4 regions of the Agrobacterium sp. DSM 25558 genome follow, and region 4 is predicted to be linked to each of the others. Evidence: predicted binding sites of a transcription regulator. Region 4 holds the regulator's gene; each other region holds the start of a gene.
What was found. The regulator PhoB, encoded in region 4, activates phosphate uptake and scavenging genes when phosphate is short. The targets are predictions, from matches to a motif close to TGTCATNNANCTGTCAT.
Positions count from the first base shown of each region.

Region 1 (4,956 bases), on a different contig from region 4:
GCGTGATGTTGGCCGAATCGAGGTTCGGGAACACCAGAAGATTGGCTTCGCCCGACAAGGCGCTGTTGGGCATGGCGCGCTTGCGCAGGATTTCAGACAGGGCAGAGCCACCCTGCATTTCGCCATCGATTTCCAGTTCCGGTGCGGCACCACGCACGATCTGAAGCGCACGGCGCATCTTGCGGGCGCTCTCCGAATCGCGCGAACCGAAATTCGAATGGCTGACCAGAGCGATCTTTGGCGTGATACCGAAACGCTTGATTTCCTTAGAGGCCAGTATCGCAAGTTCGGCCAGATCTTCCGCCGTCGGCTCGTAATTGACGAAGGTGTCGGTCAGGAAGATCGCGCCTTGCTGGGTAATCAGCAAGCTGAGGCCGCCGAATGTGTGGGCACCCTCGCGTTTGCCGATGATCTGGTTCACGTCGCGCAGATGGCGGTCGAAGCGACCTTCGAGACCGCAGATCAGGGCATCTGCTTCACCACGCTTGACGGACAACGCGCCGATGACGGTGCTGTTGGTGCGCACGATGGTGCGGGCTGCTTCCGGGTTGATACCGGCGCGGCCGACGAGCGCGAAGTAGTCATCGACATATTCACGGTAGCGCGGATCATCCTCGGGATTGACCACGGCAAAATCTGCATTCGGGCGAATGCGAAGGCCGAACCGCTTCAAGCGGGTCTCGATGATCTGCGGACGGCCGATGAGGATTGGAACGCCAGTGCCTTCTTCCAGCAGCACCTGTGCTGCGCGAAGCACGCGCTCATCTTCGCCTTCGGCAAAGATGATACGCTTCTTTTCCGCCGTCTTTGCCAGGTTGAAGATCGGCTTCATGATGAAGCCGGAGCGCCAGACGAAGCGGTTCAACTGGTCGAGATAGGCATCGAAATCGGTAATCGGGCGAGCGGCCACGCCGCTTGCGGCAGCGGCGCGCGCAACGGCTGGCGCAATGCGCAGAATGAGACGCGGGTCGAATGGCGACGGGATGAGATAATTGGGGCCGAAGACGGGCGTCTCTTCGCTATAGGCTTTTGCCGCGACTTCGGAGACTTCCTCACGCGCCAATTCTGCAATGGCGTGAACGGCGGCCATCTTCATTTCTTCATTGATGGTGGTTGCGCCGCAATCCAGTGCGCCCCTGAAAATATAGGGGAAGCACAGCACGTTGTTGACCTGGTTCGGGAAGTCGGAACGGCCCGTGCAGATCATAGCGTCCGGGCGGGCCTGACGGGCCAGTTCCGGCATGATTTCAGGATTGGGGTTTGCCAGCGCCAGAATGAGCGGCTTTTCTGCCATGCGGGCCAGAAGTTCAGGCTTCAGCACACCCGCAGCGGACAGGCCGAGGAAGACATCGGCACCATCGATGGTTTCGTTCAGGGCGCGCTTGTCCGTCTTTTGCGCGTAAACTTCCTTCCACTCGTCCATCAGGCTGTTGCGGCCATCATAAACGAGGCCTTCGATATCGTGGACCCAGATGTTTTCGCGCTTGGCACCGAGAACGACGAGCAGGTTAAGGCAGGCAAGCGCTGCGGCACCTGCGCCTGATGCAACGATCTTGACGTTGGACAGCGATTTGCCAGCAAGCTCCAGCGCATTGGTGACGGCAGCGGCGACGATGATGGCGGTGCCATGCTGGTCGTCGTGGAACACGGGAATGTTCATCTTTTCGCGAAGCTGGCGCTCCACTTCGAAACATTCCGGTGCCTTGATGTCTTCAAGGTTGATGCCGCCGAAGGTCGGCTCCAGTGCCGAGATGGTGGAGACCATGTCGTTGATGCCGGGGGCATCGATTTCGATATCGAAAACGTCGATGCCAGCGAATTTCTTGAACAGCACCGCTTTGCCTTCCATGACAGGCTTGGAGGCGAGAGGGCCGATATTGCCAAGGCCAAGAACGGCAGTGCCGTTGGAAATGACGGCAACCAGATTAGCCCTCGCGGTATATTCAGCGGCCATTTCCGGGTTTTCATGAATGGCGAGGCAGGGGGCAGCAACACCAGGGGAATAAGCCAGCGCCAGATCGCGCTGGTTTCCAAGAGGTTTGGATGCCTGAATTTCCAGTTTTCCGGGGCGCGGATAGCGGTGGTAGAAAAGTGCCTGTTCTTCCAGATCCGCATTGGCGTTTTTGTCTTGCGTCTTGCCCGTGTCCTGAGAACTCATTCTATCACCGCTTATTTCAAGTTTATTGGAGGCCTTTGCATACAACAATCGGCAGGTGCGTACAGCCGTTTATTTTACCTGCGCAGCTCAAAATCGGTACTTTCGATACTGCTTAAAACGAGAGTTTCCTTCAGAAACGGCTCGCTGTCATCTTGCTGAAACACGAGTCTGGTTTTGCAGAGGATGAAAGTTGCCGAGACAAGGGGGAAGAATTCCATGGCCGCGCAAACCGAAGCCAGACAGTTCAGAACACTTTTCATTTCCGACGTGCATCTTGGCTCCAAAGCGGCCAAGACGGATTTCCTTCTGGATTTCCTGCGCTACCATGAAGCCGATACGATTATCCTCGTTGGCGATATCATCGATGGCTGGCGCCTGCGCCGTAACTGGTACTGGCCGCAAGGCTGCAACGATGTGGTTCAGAAGCTGCTGCGCAAAGCCCGCAAGGGTACACGCATCGTCTACATACCCGGCAACCACGACGAATTCCTGCGGGAGTTCCCGGGCACGCACTTCGGCGGTATCGAAGTGGCAGAGCGGATGATCCATGAAGCGGCCGACGGCAAGAAATATCTTGTCATCCACGGTGACGAGTTCGACGTCGTGGTTCGCAACGCCCGTCTTCTCGCCTATCTCGGTGACTGGGCTTATGATGCGGCAATTGCCATCAACGTGCTGCTGGCTGCCGTTCGCCGCCGCATCGGTTTGCCCTACTGGTCGTTTTCTGCCTGGGCAAAGCTGCAGGTGAAGCACGCCGTCAACTTCATTGGTGAGTTCCAGCGTGTGGTGGCGGATGAAGCGCGCCGCAACAATGTCGATGGTGTCATCTGTGGCCACATTCATCATGCTGTCATGGAGGACATGGACGGCATCCGCTACATCAATACCGGTGACTGGGTGGAAAGCTGCACGGCGGTTGCCGAAAATGCCGACGGAACCTTCGAGCTGATCACATGGATGAAGTCCGACGATCAGGTCGAGACTTCGGTGCGTGAACTCGAACCGGTGAATATCGCTGGATTGCTCAGTAGGCAGGCGGCCTGATTTTTCAGCCCCATAGTTCCGGCTCTGGCGGGTGAACGAGCGATCCTTCATACCGCAGGCCCGGAACTCGGTCCCGCGCGAGCAATAGCGGTCCGTCGAGATCGGCATAGGCGGTATCCTGCGCCAGCATCATCGCGGGTGCCATGCCAAGCGAGGTGCCGAGCATGCAGCCCACCATGATGGTATAGCCCAGCCGCTCCGCTTCCTGTTTCATGACGAGTGCCTCCGTCAAGCCGCCGGTCTTGTCCAGCTTGATGTTGATGGCGTCGTAACGGTCTCGTAATGCAGCAAGATCGGCTGTCAGATGCACGCTTTCATCGGCGCAGATTGCGACCGGTCTTTTGATGCGCGCCAGAATGGCATCCTTGCCGACGGGCAAGGGTTGTTCGATCAGGGCGATGTTCAGCTCTTTCGCCACGGCGAAATGATGCTCGATGTTCTGGTCCGTCCAACCTTCGTTGGCATCGACGATAATGGTTGCCTGTGGTGCAGCAGCACGAACGGCGCGCAGGCGCGCTTCATCGTCTTGCGTACCTGTCTTGATCTTCAGAAGGGGACGCTTGGCGTTCTCGGCAGCTTTGGCAGCCATGACGTCAGGCTCGCCCAAAGAAATCGTATAGGCGGTGACGATAGGCTTGGGTGGCACTGCCAGAACCTTGGACGCGACGCTTGTGCCTGAAAGCTTCGCCTCCAGATCCCACAACGCGCAATCGACCGCGTTGCGGGCAGCACCTGGCTTCATCAGGTGCTGCAATTGCGACCGGTCGATTCCATTAGATACAGCGTTCGACACTGCGCGTATGTCTGCCAGAACGCCGTCGATTGATTCGCCATAACGGGTGTAAGGCACGCATTCACCGACACCTCTGACGCCATTTTCGGTAATCGAGCAGGCGACGACCACCACTTCCGTGCGGCTTCCGCGGGAAATGGTGAAGCTGCCCGCAACCGGGAAGACTTCAGCTGTGGCTTCGAGGTAACGGCCCATCGAAATTACCCTTTAGTTGGATGTAAAACACGGTAACTGACAATAAATCTACGGAATCGAGCCGGATGTCTGTGGCTTGGTGATCCGTCAATCGATATGAATCGTTACGGAATCTTTAATAAGCTGCATTCGCTTGGAGCAAGATGCAAGAACCTGAAGTACGGCAACCGGCGCAACCGGCAGCGATATCGGCCGATAACGACGCGAAGGGCGGCTCTGCGCGTTACGTTCTGACGGGCTCATGGCGCAATGCCAACGTCAGTTCGGTTCTCGGCGACATTGAAAAAATCGAGAAATCCGGTGCCAACGGTTCGATCATGGTCGATCTGTCTGGTGTCGACAACATCGATACGACAGGCGCGTGGCTGTTGCAGCGCATGCGTCACAGGCTCGAAAAAGCCGGTGGGCAGGTGGCATTCGAGGGCAATGAGCAGGTTGAGGGGATCATAACTTCTCTGCCGGACGAAGCGCCTCTGCCACCGAAAGACACGACCAAACACAGTCTGAGCGAACGCATCTTCTCGCCTGTCGGCAAGAATGTCGTTCAGGCAGGCGCGGATTTTTTGGCAGGCATGTATATTCTGGGCTCCGCCGTGCGTGGTGCGCAGATGAAGCTGGGGCGAGGGCGCGGCGTTTCGCCAGCGGCCATCGTCAACCAGATCGACCATATGGGCGTTCGTGCCGTTCCTATCATTTTGCTGATGTCGTTTCTGATCGGCGCGATCATTGCCCAGCAGGGTGCGTTCCAGCTGCGGTATTTCGGTGC
Region 1 is NZ_FMUD01000001.1:32,722-37,677, forward strand. It holds gene DSM25558_RS00185 (NADP-dependent malic enzyme) at 1-2,158, opposite strand, end outside; gene DSM25558_RS00190 (UDP-2,3-diacylglucosamine diphosphatase) at 2,375-3,202, shown strand; gene dgcA (N-acetyl-D-Glu racemase DgcA) at 3,207-4,190, opposite strand; gene DSM25558_RS00200 (ABC transporter permease) at 4,334-4,956, shown strand, end outside.
Region 1: a site for PhoB is predicted at 2,304-2,320, ahead of DSM25558_RS00190 (UDP-2,3-diacylglucosamine diphosphatase). Genes of this name have one in related genera too.

Region 2 (4,956 bases), on a different contig from region 4:
CCCTGTCGAAGGCACGGATTTCGATCTCGGCCATGGCGACGTTGCCATTGCCGCCATCACATCCTGCACCAACACGTCCAACCCATCGGTTCTGATTGCTGCCGGACTTCTGGCCCGCAACGCAGTGGCAAAGGGCCTGACATCCAAGCCCTGGGTCAAGACTTCGCTCGCGCCAGGATCTCAGGTCGTTGGCGAATATCTCGAAAAGTCCGGCCTTCAGAAGGATCTGGATGCCATCGGCTTCAACCTCGTCGGCTTCGGCTGCACGACCTGCATCGGCAACTCCGGCCCGCTGCCAGCACCGATCTCCAAGACCATCAACGACAAGGGTCTGATCACCGCTGGCGTTCTCTCCGGCAACCGTAACTTCGAAGGCCGTATCTCGCCGGACGTTCAGGCGAACTACCTCGCCTCCCCGCCGCTCGTCGTTGCTTACGCGCTGGCTGGCACGGTTCAGAAGGACCTGACCACAGAGCCTCTCGGCGAAGATCAGGACGGCAACCCTGTTTACCTCAAGGACATCTGGCCGACATCTGCTGAAATTCAGGAATTCATACTGAAATACGTCACCCGCGAACTCTACGAGTCCAAATATGCGGACGTGTTCAAGGGCGACGAGAACTGGCAGGCCGTTCAGGTTCCTCCAGGCCAGACCTATGCCTGGGACGACAAGTCGACCTATGTGCAGAACCCGCCTTACTTCGTGGGCATGGGCAAGACCGGCACGGGCCTCAAGAACATCAAGGGCGCACGTGTTCTCGGTCTCTTCGGCGACAAGATCACCACCGACCACATTTCTCCGGCCGGTTCGATCAAGGCTGCCTCTCCTGCCGGTGCCTACCTCACCGACAACGGCGTGGGTGTTGCCGACTTCAACCAGTACGGCACGCGTCGTGGCAACCACGAAGTGATGATGCGCGGCACGTTCGCCAACATCCGTATTCGCAACCACATGCTTGGGCCAAACGGCAAGGAAGGTGGCTACACCATCCACTATCCGTCCAAGGAAGAGATGTCGATTTACGATGCGGCCATGCAGTACAAGGCCGAGGGCATTCCGCTCGTCATCTTCGCTGGCGTCGAATACGGCAACGGCTCTTCGCGTGACTGGGCTGCCAAGGGTACAAACCTGCTTGGCGTGAAGGCTGTCATCGCGCAGTCGTTTGAGCGTATTCACCGCTCCAACCTCGTCGGCATGGGCGTTGTCCCGTTCGTCTTCGAGGAAGGCACGACATGGGCAAGCCTCAACCTCAAGGGCGATGAAACCGTCGAGATCGACGGTCTCGAAGGCGACATCAAGCCGCGCGAGAAGAAGATTGCCAAGATCACCTATGGCGACGGCACCGTGAAGGACGTTCCGCTCCTTTGCCGCATCGATACGCTGGATGAAGTGATCTACATGAACAATGGCGGCATTCTGCAGACCGTTCTTCGCGATCTGGCTGCATAAGCCCCGCAGTCATGAAGATGCAAAACGCCGGGAGCAATCCCGGCGTTTTTGCGTAAGAGTGTGGGGATGGCCTTTGGTTTCGTGATCGGCCCTCACCCCATCGTGACTTTCTATTGAAGGGATTTCGGCGCTATTTTCGCCGTCGCGTCCCGACATATATTGATAGCATCAATGGTCTGGAAAGGCGTCCAGACAAGGGTTTCGCAATGCCTCTGAAATATGGGTCTCTGACATTTCGTCTTTCGCTGTGCATGTTCAGCGCACTGATTGCGACCTCCGCTTACGCGCAGGAGCAACAGGTGAAAGGCGTTGTCGAGCTTTTCACATCGCAAGGCTGCGCCTCGTGCCCGCCTGCAGACGAGACATTGCGCAAACTGATCCAGAAGGGTGACGTGATCGGTTTGTCGTATCACGTCGATTACTGGAATTATCTCGGCTGGGCAGATTCGCTTGCATCGAAGGAAAACACCGAGCGTCAGTATGGCTATGCGCGGGCTCTGGGCCGTAACAATGTCTATACGCCGCAGGCCGTCGTCAATGGCCGCGACCACGTCAAGGGCGCGGATATTCAAGCGATCTACAACAGGCTCGATACTTTCAAGAGCGAAGGCGAGGGCCTGAGCGTGCCGGTGAAAGCACAACGCATCGAAGACGAGATCGCCATCGATATTGGTGCCGGCCAGGGCAAGGCGGATGTCGTCGTTGCATATTTCACGCGTGAGCAGATCGTTGACGTGCAGAAGGGCGAAAACGAAGGAAAGAAGATTTCCTACTGGCACAGCGTCTATGACGTCCAGACAGTGGGCATGTGGGATGGCAAGTCCATGGCAGTGAAGCTGCCTGCGAGCGTGATGAGCAAAGCGAAAAACGGCGGATGCGCGGTTCTGTTGCAGACGAAGGATGCGCAAGGAAACCCAGCAGCCATCATCGGTGCGAGCGTTCTTCTGCCATCTGAAAATTGAGATTAACCCAGCTGTCTGGAGTAGATCCGATCCGGGCATTGGGGGCTGGGGGTAAAGGGTCAATGCACCGGACCGGGTCATCTTGGTGCCTAGGCATCAATTGACAATAGCTGTATCACATCCAATTCGGGCCATGATTTGACCGAAATAGGGCATTTGCTGCTGCGCGAGCTGCCCAAATCATTACCATTTTCAGTGCGTTTTTTGATGCCATGGCAAGACTTGCAATTTGGCTAGCCTGCCGTCAGACTGTCATTCCTATGTCATGTGCAGTTGAGCGAGGTTGCCTGATGACTGATCAGCCGGATTTGCAGCGAGCAGGTTCATCTTCGAGAGATAGCTCATCCATCATCGATCTTCGGGAGTACAAGCAAAGCAAGGATGCGCTTCCGATCACCTTTCACCGTCGTGAGCTGGATGCCATTTTACGTATCTATGGACAAATTGTGGGCGAGGGAGAGTGGCGCGATTATGCCATTGACCATCTGAAGGACAAGGCCGTGTTCTCCGTCTTCAAACGCTCCGGCGAAATGCCGCTGTTTCGGATAGAGAAGAACCCCAAGCTTGCCGCCAAGCAGGGGGCATTCAGCGTTATCAACGTAGACGGCCGCGTTCTGAAGCGTGGCCAGGACCTGCAACAGGTTCTGAAAGTCTTCGACAAGGTGCTAAAACTGATAAAGTGAGTGAAACAAAAAAAGGCGGCTGGAGGGCCGCCTTTTCCATATCGTATCAACCAGACTTACTTGTCGCGGTTTCCAAGAAACTGCAGCAGGAACATGAAGAGGTTGATGAAGTCGAGGTAGAGCGTCAGCGCGCCCATGATGGCCTTGCGGCCAGCCGTGGCAACGTCGTCACCATCGAAATACATTTCCTTGATCTTCTGCGTGTCATAAGCCGTCAGACCCGCGAAGATCAGCACGCCGATGGCGGAGATCGCAAAGCCCATGGCGGACGACTGCAGGAAGATGTTCACGACCGACGCGATGATGAGGCCGAACAGACCCATGATCAGGAACGAGCCCATGCCGGACAGGTCCTTCTTGGTCGTGTAGCCGTAAAGCGACAGCGCACCGAAGGAAGCAGCCGTGATGAAGAACGTCTGGACGATGCTCTGGCCGGTATAGACCAGGAAGATCGACGACAGGGACAGACCCATCAGCGCAGCATAACCCCAGAAAGTACCCTGTGCAGCCGGAACACTCATTTTCTGAATGCGGAAGCTGAGGAAGAATACCATGGCAAGCGGCGCGAGCATGACGACCCAGCGCAACGGCGAGCCGTAAAGGGCAACACCGAGGCCAGTCAACATCTTGCCGTTAGGAAGTGTAGCGGCGGCAGCGGAAGGATCGTTCGTGGTTGCCAGCATGATCGTTAGAAATGCAGCAACACCGGTGATCGCAAGACCTACAGCCATCAGGTTATAGACCTTTAGCATATAGGTGCGCAGACCTTCATCGATCATGGCACCAGATTGTGCACGACCCTGGGCCATGCGGTTCTGGTAATTGTTGAAATCAGACATAGTTACCTCTTTTGAGCTCCGAAATTGCTACGGTGTCGGCATATCGTCGTCATTGCGACCATATCCCAGGCGCCGCTGCGGAGCTACAGCAAGCCTACCAAAGAATATGATGATATCGCTTTATAGATACAAGAGCTTTAAGAACCGAAAAAACACCGTATGCGTGAAAATCGATAACGTTTTGGCGATCTTGGACCCCGATTAATCGTTAAAGTTAAGTGACGCACAACTTTTCGTATCACTCGCCCGCCTGGCGCAGAACTGGTGCCGCCTTCTGCCCCAAAATTCTCCACGTGCCGATGAGGCCAATACCAACGGTCATGACCAGCGCCACCACGATCGTCCCGATGGCGACATCCGGCAGAAAGCTCGACGGAAGCTTCATGATGCTGGCAATGACGAACCATGCCGACACACCACCTGCAAGAAGCGCAAAGACGGCGGTTGCCAATCCAAGCATCATATATTCATAGGAAAAAGCGCGGATCAGCATGGCCCGGGTGCCGCCGAGCGTCTTCAGGATGACGGCATCATGCGTGCGGGCGCGGTTGCCGGCGGCAAGCGCACCGGCCAGAACCAGCACCGATGCAATGAGCGCAACGGAAGCGGCTGCGCGAATGGCGGTGGCCAGTTGATCGACCAGCCGGTTGACCACATCCAGCGCATCTTTCACCCGAACGCTGGTGATGGTGGGATAGGCATTGGTCACGGTGCGAAGGATTTCGCCTTCCTTGGCTGGCGTTGCCGAGGGATCAGACAGCGTTGCAAGCCATGAATGCGGAGCACCCCGGAACGTATTGGGCGAGAACACCATGACGAAATTCAGCGATAGCGATTCCCACTGAACATCACGCAGATTGGCGATCTTTGCGGTGATGTTGCGTCCCAGAACATTGACAGTGACGCTATCCCCGAGCTTCAGGCCAAGTTCGCCAGCCTCCTCGGAGGCGAAGGAAACAAGCGGTTCACCGCTGTAATCCTTGTCCCACCATGTGCCTTGTGACAGTTTGGCATTGTCAGGC
Region 2 is NZ_FMUD01000011.1:10,411-15,366, forward strand. It holds gene acnA (aconitate hydratase AcnA) at 1-1,450, shown strand, start outside; gene DSM25558_RS11440 (DUF1223 domain-containing protein) at 1,657-2,412, shown strand; gene DSM25558_RS11445 (DUF2794 domain-containing protein) at 2,703-3,095, shown strand; gene DSM25558_RS11450 (Bax inhibitor-1/YccA family protein) at 3,152-3,934, opposite strand; gene DSM25558_RS11455 (ABC transporter permease) at 4,173-4,956, opposite strand, start outside.
Region 2: a site for PhoB is predicted at 2,652-2,668, ahead of DSM25558_RS11445 (DUF2794 domain-containing protein). Genes of this name have one in related genera too.

Region 3 (4,956 bases), on a different contig from region 4:
TCGGCCAGCGTCTTGTCGTGCTTGACGAGTTTGCCTTCCATCAACAGCAGAGCGTATTTGAACATGGCAACGGCGTCACCGCCTTTTGCTCCCTGCTCGTACCAGAAGGCTGCGGTCTTGTCGTCGCGGGCAATGCCGAAGCCGCGTGACATCATTTCCGCCACCAGCGTCTGCGCACTCGCATCGCCGTTCTGGGCGCGGGTCAAGGCCTTTGACAGCGCCTGAACGTATTCACCGCGCTGGTAATGACCATAAGCCTCATCGACCTTGCCGGTGAATTTCTTCTCAGGCGGCAGGGCTGGCAGCTCTGCTCCCATGCGCTGATAGACATTGACGCCGCCGGAAGGCTGCAAATCCTTTTGCTCTTCGGTCACGACCCGACCCTTGCGGATCGGTTCGGCGTCCGCATTCGATGGCCGCGACAACACGTCCGGTGCCGTTTTGTTGGCAGGGCCGAAATCCGTATCTTCGTCCACCGGCGTCGCATCCGCTGGCGGAGCCTGCGTCCCGAGGCCGGGCAGCAGATCAGACTGTGCGGGCGGCGGGGTTTGCGCCAACACCACATGCGGCATCACCGCCCAGGCAACGGCAAGGGCAGACACAGACAGACGAAAACGAAGCGAGCGAGCGATCATCGCCTGTATCAACCGCCAAACCGTGGCGCTTTTTCGTCAAGCAGCGCATTCGCTTCAGCCACCGCCTGCGCAGGACCTCCAGCATGGCTGAACACACCCAGACGCAAGGCTACGAATTCAACGCCCGTTTCGGCAACGGGAATGACCGAAGCGACGTCCGAACCGCCCATGATGATAACGGGGATCTCGATCATGGAGGCCCACCATTCGCCCAGCGCCATGTTCTTGGGGTGCGCTTCCGGCTTGATATCGCCTTCCAGCTTGCCGAAGAACATGTAGTCGGGGTTGCTCTCACCCTGCTCCAGCGCCTTGTGGCGATCGTCCGCATTGCCGCCACCAACGATGAGTTTTGGCGAAAAATTCTCGACGGCTTCGGAGAGTGCATCTGCCCCGCCGATGACGTGCAGGCCATCTGCCTTGACGCGGCTGGCTGTGCGGCTATCGCCTGCGACGAGCGCTGCGGCACCCGCTTCCTGAACGATCGGCACCAGCGTTTCGGCCAGTTTCTGGAAGCTCGCATCATCAAGACCGTATTGCGGAATGATAACAGAAGCGACATCGCCACCACGCAGCGCGTCTTCCAACGTCTTGGCCTGATGGTCGGCATCGTCGTGAGCAGGAACGATCAGAACGAGTCGGCAGCGATCTCTAGGTGCAGTCATCGGTTTTTCCATTTTCCGCAGACAGGACGCTTCCCGCGCAATCTGCACTCGTTTTCATGTCATACTTCCGATAAACCGGACAGGCGAAAGGATCAACCGTCCATCCATGCTAGCTGATTTCCATTTTTTCCTCGTTGCCATCCCCGCAGTCATCCTCGTCGGCCTTTCCAAAGGCGGACTGGGCGGCGCTTTGGCGCTGATGGGCGTGCCTTTGATGGCGCTGGCCGTGCCGCCGGTGCAGGCGGCTGCGATCTTTCTGCCCATTCTCGTGGTCATGGATATCGTCGCGCTGATCGCCTGGCGCAAATACAATCACCGCCAGACCCTGTTGATCATGCTGCCGGGAGCGATTGTGGGCATAACGCTGGGCTGGGCGATGTCGAGCATGATTTCGCCCGATGCCATGCGTCTGGTGGTGGCGAGCGTCACCATTATCTTCGTGTTGCGCTATTTCTATGAAGCTTACAGAACCTCTCGCGGCGGGCTGGAAACACCCGCGAAAGGCCAACGGCCGGTTAGGGCGACGATCTGGTCCAGCCTTTCGGGCTATGCCAGCTTCGTGGCACATGCGGGCGGGCCGCCATTCCAGATTTACGTGCTGCCGCTGAAACTGGACCCGAAAGTCTATACCGGAATGAGCGTTCGCTTTTTTGCGATCATGAACGCCATCAAACTCATACCCTATTTCGCGCTGGGGGCGCTGGACGCCACCAACCTCACCACATCAGCCATGCTGCTGCCGGTCGCCATGGTTGCGACCTTTGCCGGGGCGAAAGTGGTGAAATACATGAAACCGGCAATCTTTTATCCGCTGATGTACGGCATGGCCTTTCTGGCCGCGCTGAAACTTCTCTGGGACGGACTACCGATCTAGAGACCGGGACACGCGCTCAAACAAAAGGCCCTGATCGCGAGAGCAATCAGAGCCGGGCTTTCAGGCTGCGACGTAAACTATACTGACGTCAGGCAACAAAGATATGGTTTGATCAATGCGTGGTGGAGGCTTGCAGCCTCTGCATTTCGTCCTTCAGGCGCAGTTTTTTGCGTTTAAGATCCACAATCTGCTTATCATCCGAAGAGGGGGAAGCGAGAACGGTTTCGAGCTCCTCCTCAAGAGCACCGTGTTTCTTTTCCAGCGATGCTATATGAGCCTGAATGGTCATGCGGCACGTCCTTCCTTGTTGAACCTACCTCCAGCGCTCCATCGCTGGAGTTTCAGGTTTACGACACCAATGTGACATGGAACGCCCAGCTTGTCGAAGGCAGAATCAAGGCAATATCTAGGCAAAATGCGCATTAGGGAAACTTCCCGTTACCGTCATTTGATGGTACAGGCACCAAGAGCGACAACAAAATGGCCGGATGGCGGTCCGGTTGTATCATATGGGGATAAACAGATGCCCGATCAGGACCACGCTGATGTCAGGCTTGCACTCGCAAGGCTGCGGCAGGAGCATGAAGACTACGATGTCGCGATCAATGCGATGATCCAGACCAATTGCGAGGCATTGCGCATTCAGCGGATGAAGAAGAAAAAGCTGGTCATCAAGGACAAGATGACTCAGATCGAAGACCAGATTATTCCTGATATCATTGCCTGATACGGAGAGACCGTTGAGCACAGAGACACCGCCCGTCGCCATCATCATGGGAAGCCAGTCCGACTGGGAAACCATGAAAAACGCAGCCGACACGCTGGATGCGCTGGATGTGGAATATGAAGCGCGCATCATTTCCGCCCACCGCACACCGGAGCGCATGTTCAGTTTCGCCAGCGGCGCGCGTGACGAAGGCTTCAAGGTCATTATCGCCGGTGCCGGTGGTGCGGCCCACTTACCCGGCATGACGGCTGCGCTGACGCCGCTTCCGGTTTTCGGCGTTCCCGTGCAGTCGAAGACCATGTCGGGGCAGGATAGTCTCTATTCCATCGTGCAGATGCCCGCAGGCATCCCGGTCGGCACACTCGCCATCGGCCGTGCCGGTGCCATCAACGCCGCTTTGCTTGCCGCAGCCGTGCTCGCACTATCCGACGAAGACCTCGCGGACAGGCTGGACGAATACCGCGCCCGCCAGACGGCAGCCATTGCCGAATATCCCATGGACACCCCGCAATGACATCGGGAAGGATTGGGAAATCTGGAACGATCGGCATTATCGGTGGCGGTCAGCTTGCCCGTATGCTGGCCATGGCGGCTGCCCGTCTCAACTTCCGCACCATCGTGCTGGAGCCGCAGGCAGACTGTCCGGCAGCACAAGTCTGCAACCGCCAGATCGTCGCCGCTTACGATGACGAAAAGGCGCTGGCCGAACTGGCAAGCGTCTGCGATGTCGTCACCTACGAATTCGAAAACGTTCCGGTGGTTGCCGCGCAAACACTGGCTGCTTCCGTTCCCGTCTATCCACCGGCGCAGGCGCTCAGTGCCTCGCAGGACCGGTTGACGGAAAAACGTTTCCTGAATGATTGCGGCATTCCCACAGCCTACTTCCGGCAGGTTGATGACCAGGCGAGTCTTGAGGCGGCCCTGTCCGATTTCAGTGGCAAGGGTGTCCTGAAGACCCGCCGCATGGGCTATGACGGCAAGGGCCAGCGCGTGTTCAAAGGTGGCGAAGACCTGACCGGTGCCTTCGACGCGCTGGGCGGCGTGGCGCTCATCTTGGAAAGCTTCGTTCCGTTCGAACGCGAAGTGTCGATCATCGCCGCACGCTTTCAGGACGGCACGGTTACCTGCTATGACCCGGCAGAGAATGTGCACCTCGGTGGCATCCTGCACACTTCGACCGTTCCAGCACTGCTTTCCGACACCGCCAAGGTTGTTGCCGTAGAATCGGCGGAGAAGCTGCTCAGCGCGCTCGATTATGTCGGCGTCGTCGGCATCGAATTCTTCGTGCTGCCGGATGGATCGCTGGTGGCCAATGAAATGGCACCGCGCGTGCACAACACCGGCCACTGGACGGAAGCGGCTTGCGTCGTCTCGCAATTCGAGCAGCATATTCGCGCCGTCGCAGGGCTTGCCCCCGGCTCCACGCAGCGCCATTCCGACTGCGTGATGACCAATCTCATCGGCGGCGACATCAACGACGTGGCGCAATGGCTGGCCAAAAAAGACTGCCTCGTGCATCTCTACGGCAAGACGGAAGCGCGCACGGGCCGCAAGATGGGCCATGTGACGGAGCTGATGAACCCCGGAAAACCAAGTCTTTCCCGGCAAAATATGGCTTAGCGTGTTGACAGGCTGGGACTGACAAGGTATTTGCCTGCCAACCGAAAAAAGCGCGCCCTCGTAGCGCGTTTTTGATTGTTTATATATGCGTGGCAAGAAGCGTCACGCCAAACTGCGGACCAGAAAAATGAAGATCAAGAACTCGCTCAAAGCGCTTAAGGCCCGTCACCGCGATAACCGTCTGGTTCGCCGCAAGGGCCGCGTCTACATCATCAACAAGATGAACCCGCGTTTCAAAGCTCGTCAGGGCTGATTACCGGTTGCATGCGTGTCCGCCCGGTCGAGGCGGATCACATTGTTGATAGACTACAGAATTTGATTTCATAATTGGCGCAGGCGGATTATCGTATTCGTATGCGCCAATTTTGTTTTCATACGTTTCTCATTGCCTGCCTCGGAACCGCTGCCCTCAGCGCCCTTCCCGCCTTTCACGTTTCC
Region 3 is NZ_FMUD01000021.1:23,317-28,272, forward strand. It holds gene DSM25558_RS17505 (tetratricopeptide repeat protein) at 1-635, opposite strand, end outside; gene DSM25558_RS17510 (thiamine phosphate synthase) at 644-1,297, opposite strand; gene DSM25558_RS17515 (sulfite exporter TauE/SafE family protein) at 1,404-2,171, shown strand; gene DSM25558_RS17520 (YdcH family protein) at 2,284-2,460, opposite strand; gene DSM25558_RS17525 (YdcH family protein) at 2,695-2,898, shown strand; gene purE (5-(carboxyamino)imidazole ribonucleotide mutase) at 2,945-3,412, shown strand; gene DSM25558_RS17535 (5-(carboxyamino)imidazole ribonucleotide synthase) at 3,409-4,518, shown strand; gene ykgO (type B 50S ribosomal protein L36) at 4,646-4,771, shown strand; gene DSM25558_RS17545 (tetratricopeptide repeat protein) at 4,873-4,956, shown strand, end outside.
Region 3: a site for PhoB is predicted at 2,521-2,537, ahead of DSM25558_RS17520 (YdcH family protein). Genes of this name have one in related genera too.

Region 4 (4,956 bases):
TGCTCGGTCTGTCTGTCTTCATCAACTTCCTGGGTTTCCCGCGCTCGGCCTCGCTGGTCGGCGGTCTGGTGCTGACATTGATGACGCTGCCGACCATCATCATCGCCACCCGCGCGGCGTTGAAAGCCGTGCCACCATCCATCCGTGCTGCGGCTCTTGGCCTTGGCGCATCGAAAATGCAGACGATTTTCCACCATGTCCTGCCGCTTGCCATGCCCGGTATTCTCACCGGTACCATCATCGGCCTGGCGCATGCCCTTGGCGAAACCGCTCCCCTGCTGCTCATCGGCATGGTCGCCTTCGTCGCGAATTATCCGACAACACCCATGGACCCGTCTACGGCCCTGCCGGTGCAGATTTACATGTGGGCGAACGAAGCAGAACGTGCCTTTGTCGAAAGAACATCTGGCGCTATCATCATCCTGCTCATGTTCCTCATCGTCATGAATGTTGGCGCAATTCTGTTGCGTCGCCGCTTTGAACGGCGCTGGTAGAGGGAGCTAAGGCTATGAACATGTTGTCGGAAGCAGCAGTTGAAAAGGCGCTGGACAAGAAAATGAATGAAGTTTCGTATAAGATGATCGGCAAGGACGTTTCCGTCTATTACAGTGAGAAACGTGCCCTTTACGATGTGAACCTCAACGTTCGCGAAAACACCGTTACAGCTCTGATCGGTCCGTCCGGTTGCGGCAAGTCGACGTTCCTGCGCACCTTGAACCGCATGAACGACACGATCGATGGCTGCCGGGTCGCTGGCAAGATCACGCTCGATGAAGAAGATATTTACGATCCGATCATCGATGTGGTGGAACTGCGGGCCCGCGTCGGCATGGTGTTCCAGAAGCCGAACCCGTTCCCGAAGACGATCTATGAAAACATCGCCTATGGTCCGCGCATCCACGGTCTCGCCCGCAACAAGGCGGATATGGACCAGATCGTAGAAGCCAGCCTGCAGAAGGCCGGCCTTTGGAACGAAGCGAAGGATCGGCTGCACGAATCCGGTACCGGTCTGTCCGGCGGTCAGCAGCAGCGTCTTTGCATCGCCCGCGCCATTGCCGTTTCGCCTGAAGTCATCCTCATGGATGAGCCTTGCTCGGCGCTGGACCCGATTGCGACTGCCAAGGTCGAGGAGCTGATCCACGAACTGCGCGCAAACTATACCATCGTCATCGTCACCCACTCCATGCAGCAGGCGGCCCGCGTGTCTCAGCGTACCGCCATGTTCCACCTCGGCCATCTGGTCGAAGAGAACGATACCGACAAGATGTTCACCAACCCGGATGATCAGCGCACGCAGGACTACATCATGGGTCGCTTCGGCTGATCCCATTGTCTGTTGTGTGATGAGACATCCACGCCAACCCGCTTGAGCCTGGTCAGGCTTGCGGGGCGGCGTCACGAAACTGGAGAATTCGACCATGCCGACACATTCCCACATCATGTCCGCCTATGATGACGAGCTGAAGTTCCTCACCCGCCGGATCGCCGAAATGGGTGGCCTTGCCGAACAGATGTGCGCCGACGCCGTGCGTGCGCTCGTCAATTCGGACTCCGCCCTGGCGCAGAAGGTGATCTCGGACGACACCATTCTGGACCATGCCGAACGCGAAATCGGCGACAAGGCGATTGTCACCATCGCAAAGCGCCAGCCAATGGCCGCAGACTTGCGTGAAGTCATCGGGACGCTGCGCATCGCAGCCGATCTCGAACGCGTGGGCGATCTTGGCAAGAACACCGCCAAGCGTGTTCTGGCCGTTTCCGGCACCGGCGTTCCGCGCAAGCTGGCGCGTGGCATCGAGCATCTCTCGGAGCTGGCTCTGGTCCAGCTCAAGGAAGTCCTCGACGTTTACTCGACCCGCTCCGTAGAAAAGGCCCAGGCCATCCGTGAACGCGACGAAGAAATCGACGCGATGTACACATCGCTGTTTCGCGAACTGTTGACCTATATGATGGAAGACCCGCGCAACATCACCACCTGCACGCATCTTCTCTTCTGCGCCAAGAACATCGAGCGCATCGGTGACCACGCCACCAACATCGCCGAAACCATCTACTACATGGCCACCGGCAGCCAGCCGGAAGGCGAACGTCCAAAGGACGATAGTTCCAACACGCTCGGCGCAGTCACCGAGTGAATTCCTTATAAGACTGGCGGAGTCCCTAGCCATGGTGCCGAAAATCGCAGTTGTCGAAGATGAAGAGGCGTTGAGCGTTCTTCTTCGATACAATCTGGAATCCGAAGGTTACGACGTGGATACTATACCGCGTGGTGACGAGGCGGAAATCCGCTTGCAGGAACGCACACCGGATCTTTTGATCCTGGATTGGATGCTGCCGGGCGTTTCCGGCATCGAGCTTTGCCGCCGTCTGAGAATGCGTCCTGAAACCGAACGGCTTCCGATCATCATGTTGACGGCACGCGGTGAGGAAAGCGAGCGGGTGCGCGGTCTGGCCACCGGTGCCGACGACTACGTGGTCAAGCCCTTCTCCACGCCGGAACTGATGGCGCGCGTCAAGGCCATGTTGCGCCGCGCCCGCCCGGAGGTTCTGTCTTCGGTTCTGAAATGCGGTGACATCGAGCTGGATCGCGAAACCCACCGCGTTCACCGCAAGACCCGTGAAGTGCGGCTCGGACCAACCGAATTCCGTCTGCTGGAATTCCTGATGGTGTCTCCCGGTCGAGTTTTCTCGCGCTCCCAACTGCTTGATGGCGTATGGGGTCACGATATCTATGTGGATGAACGCACTGTAGACGTCCATGTCGGCCGCCTGCGCAAGGCGCTCAACTTCTCCAACATGCAGGATGTCATCCGTACCGTACGCGGCGCGGGTTATTCCATGGAAGCCTGATATGGGGCAGGGAGCATTGGTTTGCTCCCACCAGAAAACCGAGATACGTCATGCTAATCTAAATATAACACCGCTCCGAAAGGGGCGGTGTCTTGCGTTATCTTGTCCCGTGAAAGTACCACAAAGCCCTTTCGGGTCGGGCTTTTGGGATCGATATGAAAAGCCCGTCAAACCCTAAATTGAAAATTTCGGAATTATAGGTTTGACTATAGGGCGATAACCGTCTATCAATGGCTCATCGATCTTTTGCTTGCTGAGCTTTGGTTACCGCGCGATTAGCACCGCGCTTTGAACTAACCCTTCCTTTCAAAAAAATCGCTGTACTCGCACGTAGGGCTTCTGTCCTGCGATCTATAACATATGCTTTGAAAGGGTTCATTATGACCACAGGCACAGTAAAATGGTTTAACTCCACCAAGGGCTTCGGCTTCATTCAGCCTGACAACGGCGGCACAGACGCATTCGTACACATCTCCGCTGTAGAGCGTGCAGGTATGCGCGAAATCGTTGAAGGCCAGAAGTTGAGCTACGACCTTGAGCGCGACAACAAGTCGGGCAAAATGTCTGCTTGCAACCTGCAGGCTGTATAATACGGAATCTGCTTTCCATTGACCACGGATGTACTGGCACTGTTGAAAGCATGAGACCAATCGAGGTCAGGCAGGTTGCCTGGCCTTTTTTTGTGCCGCTCGGCGGCCAAGCGCTTGAAGGTATTGCATCGTCGAGATGCACGAATACGCTTCAGGGACTAAATCTGCGTATCGTTCTTTTTAAAAAATCGATTCCGATTTTCAGTGCGATGCGGTAAGAAGGGAAATCCATGTCTGACGCTCACAGCAAATCTCGCAAGCAGGCTGAAATCGCCTTCGGTGCCACGCAATCGCAGTTTTTTGCGCGCGGCCGTGCCGTTGATGAACTCAACTCCATTGCCCAGGCTCGCGACGAAAAGACCATCCGGTTGCGCGAAGCGCGGCTTGCGAAAGAACTGGACGACAGCATGAAGCCCGCAATCATCCCAACGAAACGCGCCAAAAAATCCTGACCCCCGGTCGGCGTGACGCATCAACTGGAATAGAGATTTGAGAAACACTAGAAATATCAAGAACAACGAAGTTTCCGAACGTCGCGGCGCTGCCGCGGAAGCCAAGGCCGCTCTGTTGAAGGCCTATCGCGAAGCCAAGGAAGCTGCCGCACCGACGCTCGAAGCAAAGCAGGCGGAGCAGATTGCTGTTGCCGAAGCACGCAGAGCGCGTCAGGCTGAACGAGACGCGCAGAAGCGCGAGGAAAAACGTCGCCTTGAGGCAGAGGCCGCAGAACGCGAAGCCGAGCTTGCAGCTGCAGCAAACGCTGAAGAAGACGCCCGCAAGGCGGCTGAAAAAAATCGTATCGCCCGCGTCGTTGAAGACGAAGCGGCCCGCAAGGCAGAACGCGACCGTCGTTACGCCAACCGCAAGGCCCGCCAGGGCTGAAGCATTCACCCGGGATCCAGCAGCCGTTCATGCGAAGGGCTGCGATCCGGCGGGTTGGATCATCTCATCGCCGTGCTGCTGAAGCACGTTGCGCCCTGCGGCTTATGCCGCAGGCAGGCCTTGCACCTTGCAGAAATCGTCGAGGACGTTTCCAACGAAATGCCTCTCCATCTGCCGTGACATTCTCTCACAAAATATAATAGCTATGTGACTGTGAGACACAGTGCTGGATGGATGACATGAATACATGGCGTCGGAAGGCTATCGAGGCCGCACCCGATATCCGTAAACATATTGAGCAGGCTTGGTCGCCGATGGCGGCGTGGATAGAGCTGCGCGTGTTGTTTGAAGACTCTGTGAAAAGCGGAGACACAGAAAACCCCGACTTATCCTGGATTACGCACGCTATTGTCTCGCAGCACCGCATAACGAGATCAACACTGCCGTCACCGTCGGCTTTATCGAGCATTTGGCTGAAGACGACGAGGTGCGAAGCCGCCTGCCGGAGCTTATCACGGCGCAAGACGTGCACGAGTGGCGTGATATCTTGGCTTATCACAGAGATAGCGGGGTCATTGATGCGCTGAGCAAAGCTTGCCTGCGCCATCAAAAGCACACGGCAAATTCCAGGCATTAA
Region 4 is NZ_FMUD01000014.1:62,286-67,241, reverse strand. It holds gene pstA (phosphate ABC transporter permease PstA) at 1-494, shown strand, start outside; gene pstB (phosphate ABC transporter ATP-binding protein PstB) at 509-1,324, shown strand; gene phoU (phosphate signaling complex protein PhoU) at 1,419-2,135, shown strand; gene phoB (phosphate regulon transcriptional regulator PhoB) at 2,167-2,850, shown strand; gene DSM25558_RS13595 (cold-shock protein) at 3,231-3,440, shown strand; gene DSM25558_RS13590 (hypothetical protein) at 3,671-3,892, shown strand; gene DSM25558_RS13585 (DUF6481 family protein) at 3,930-4,319, shown strand.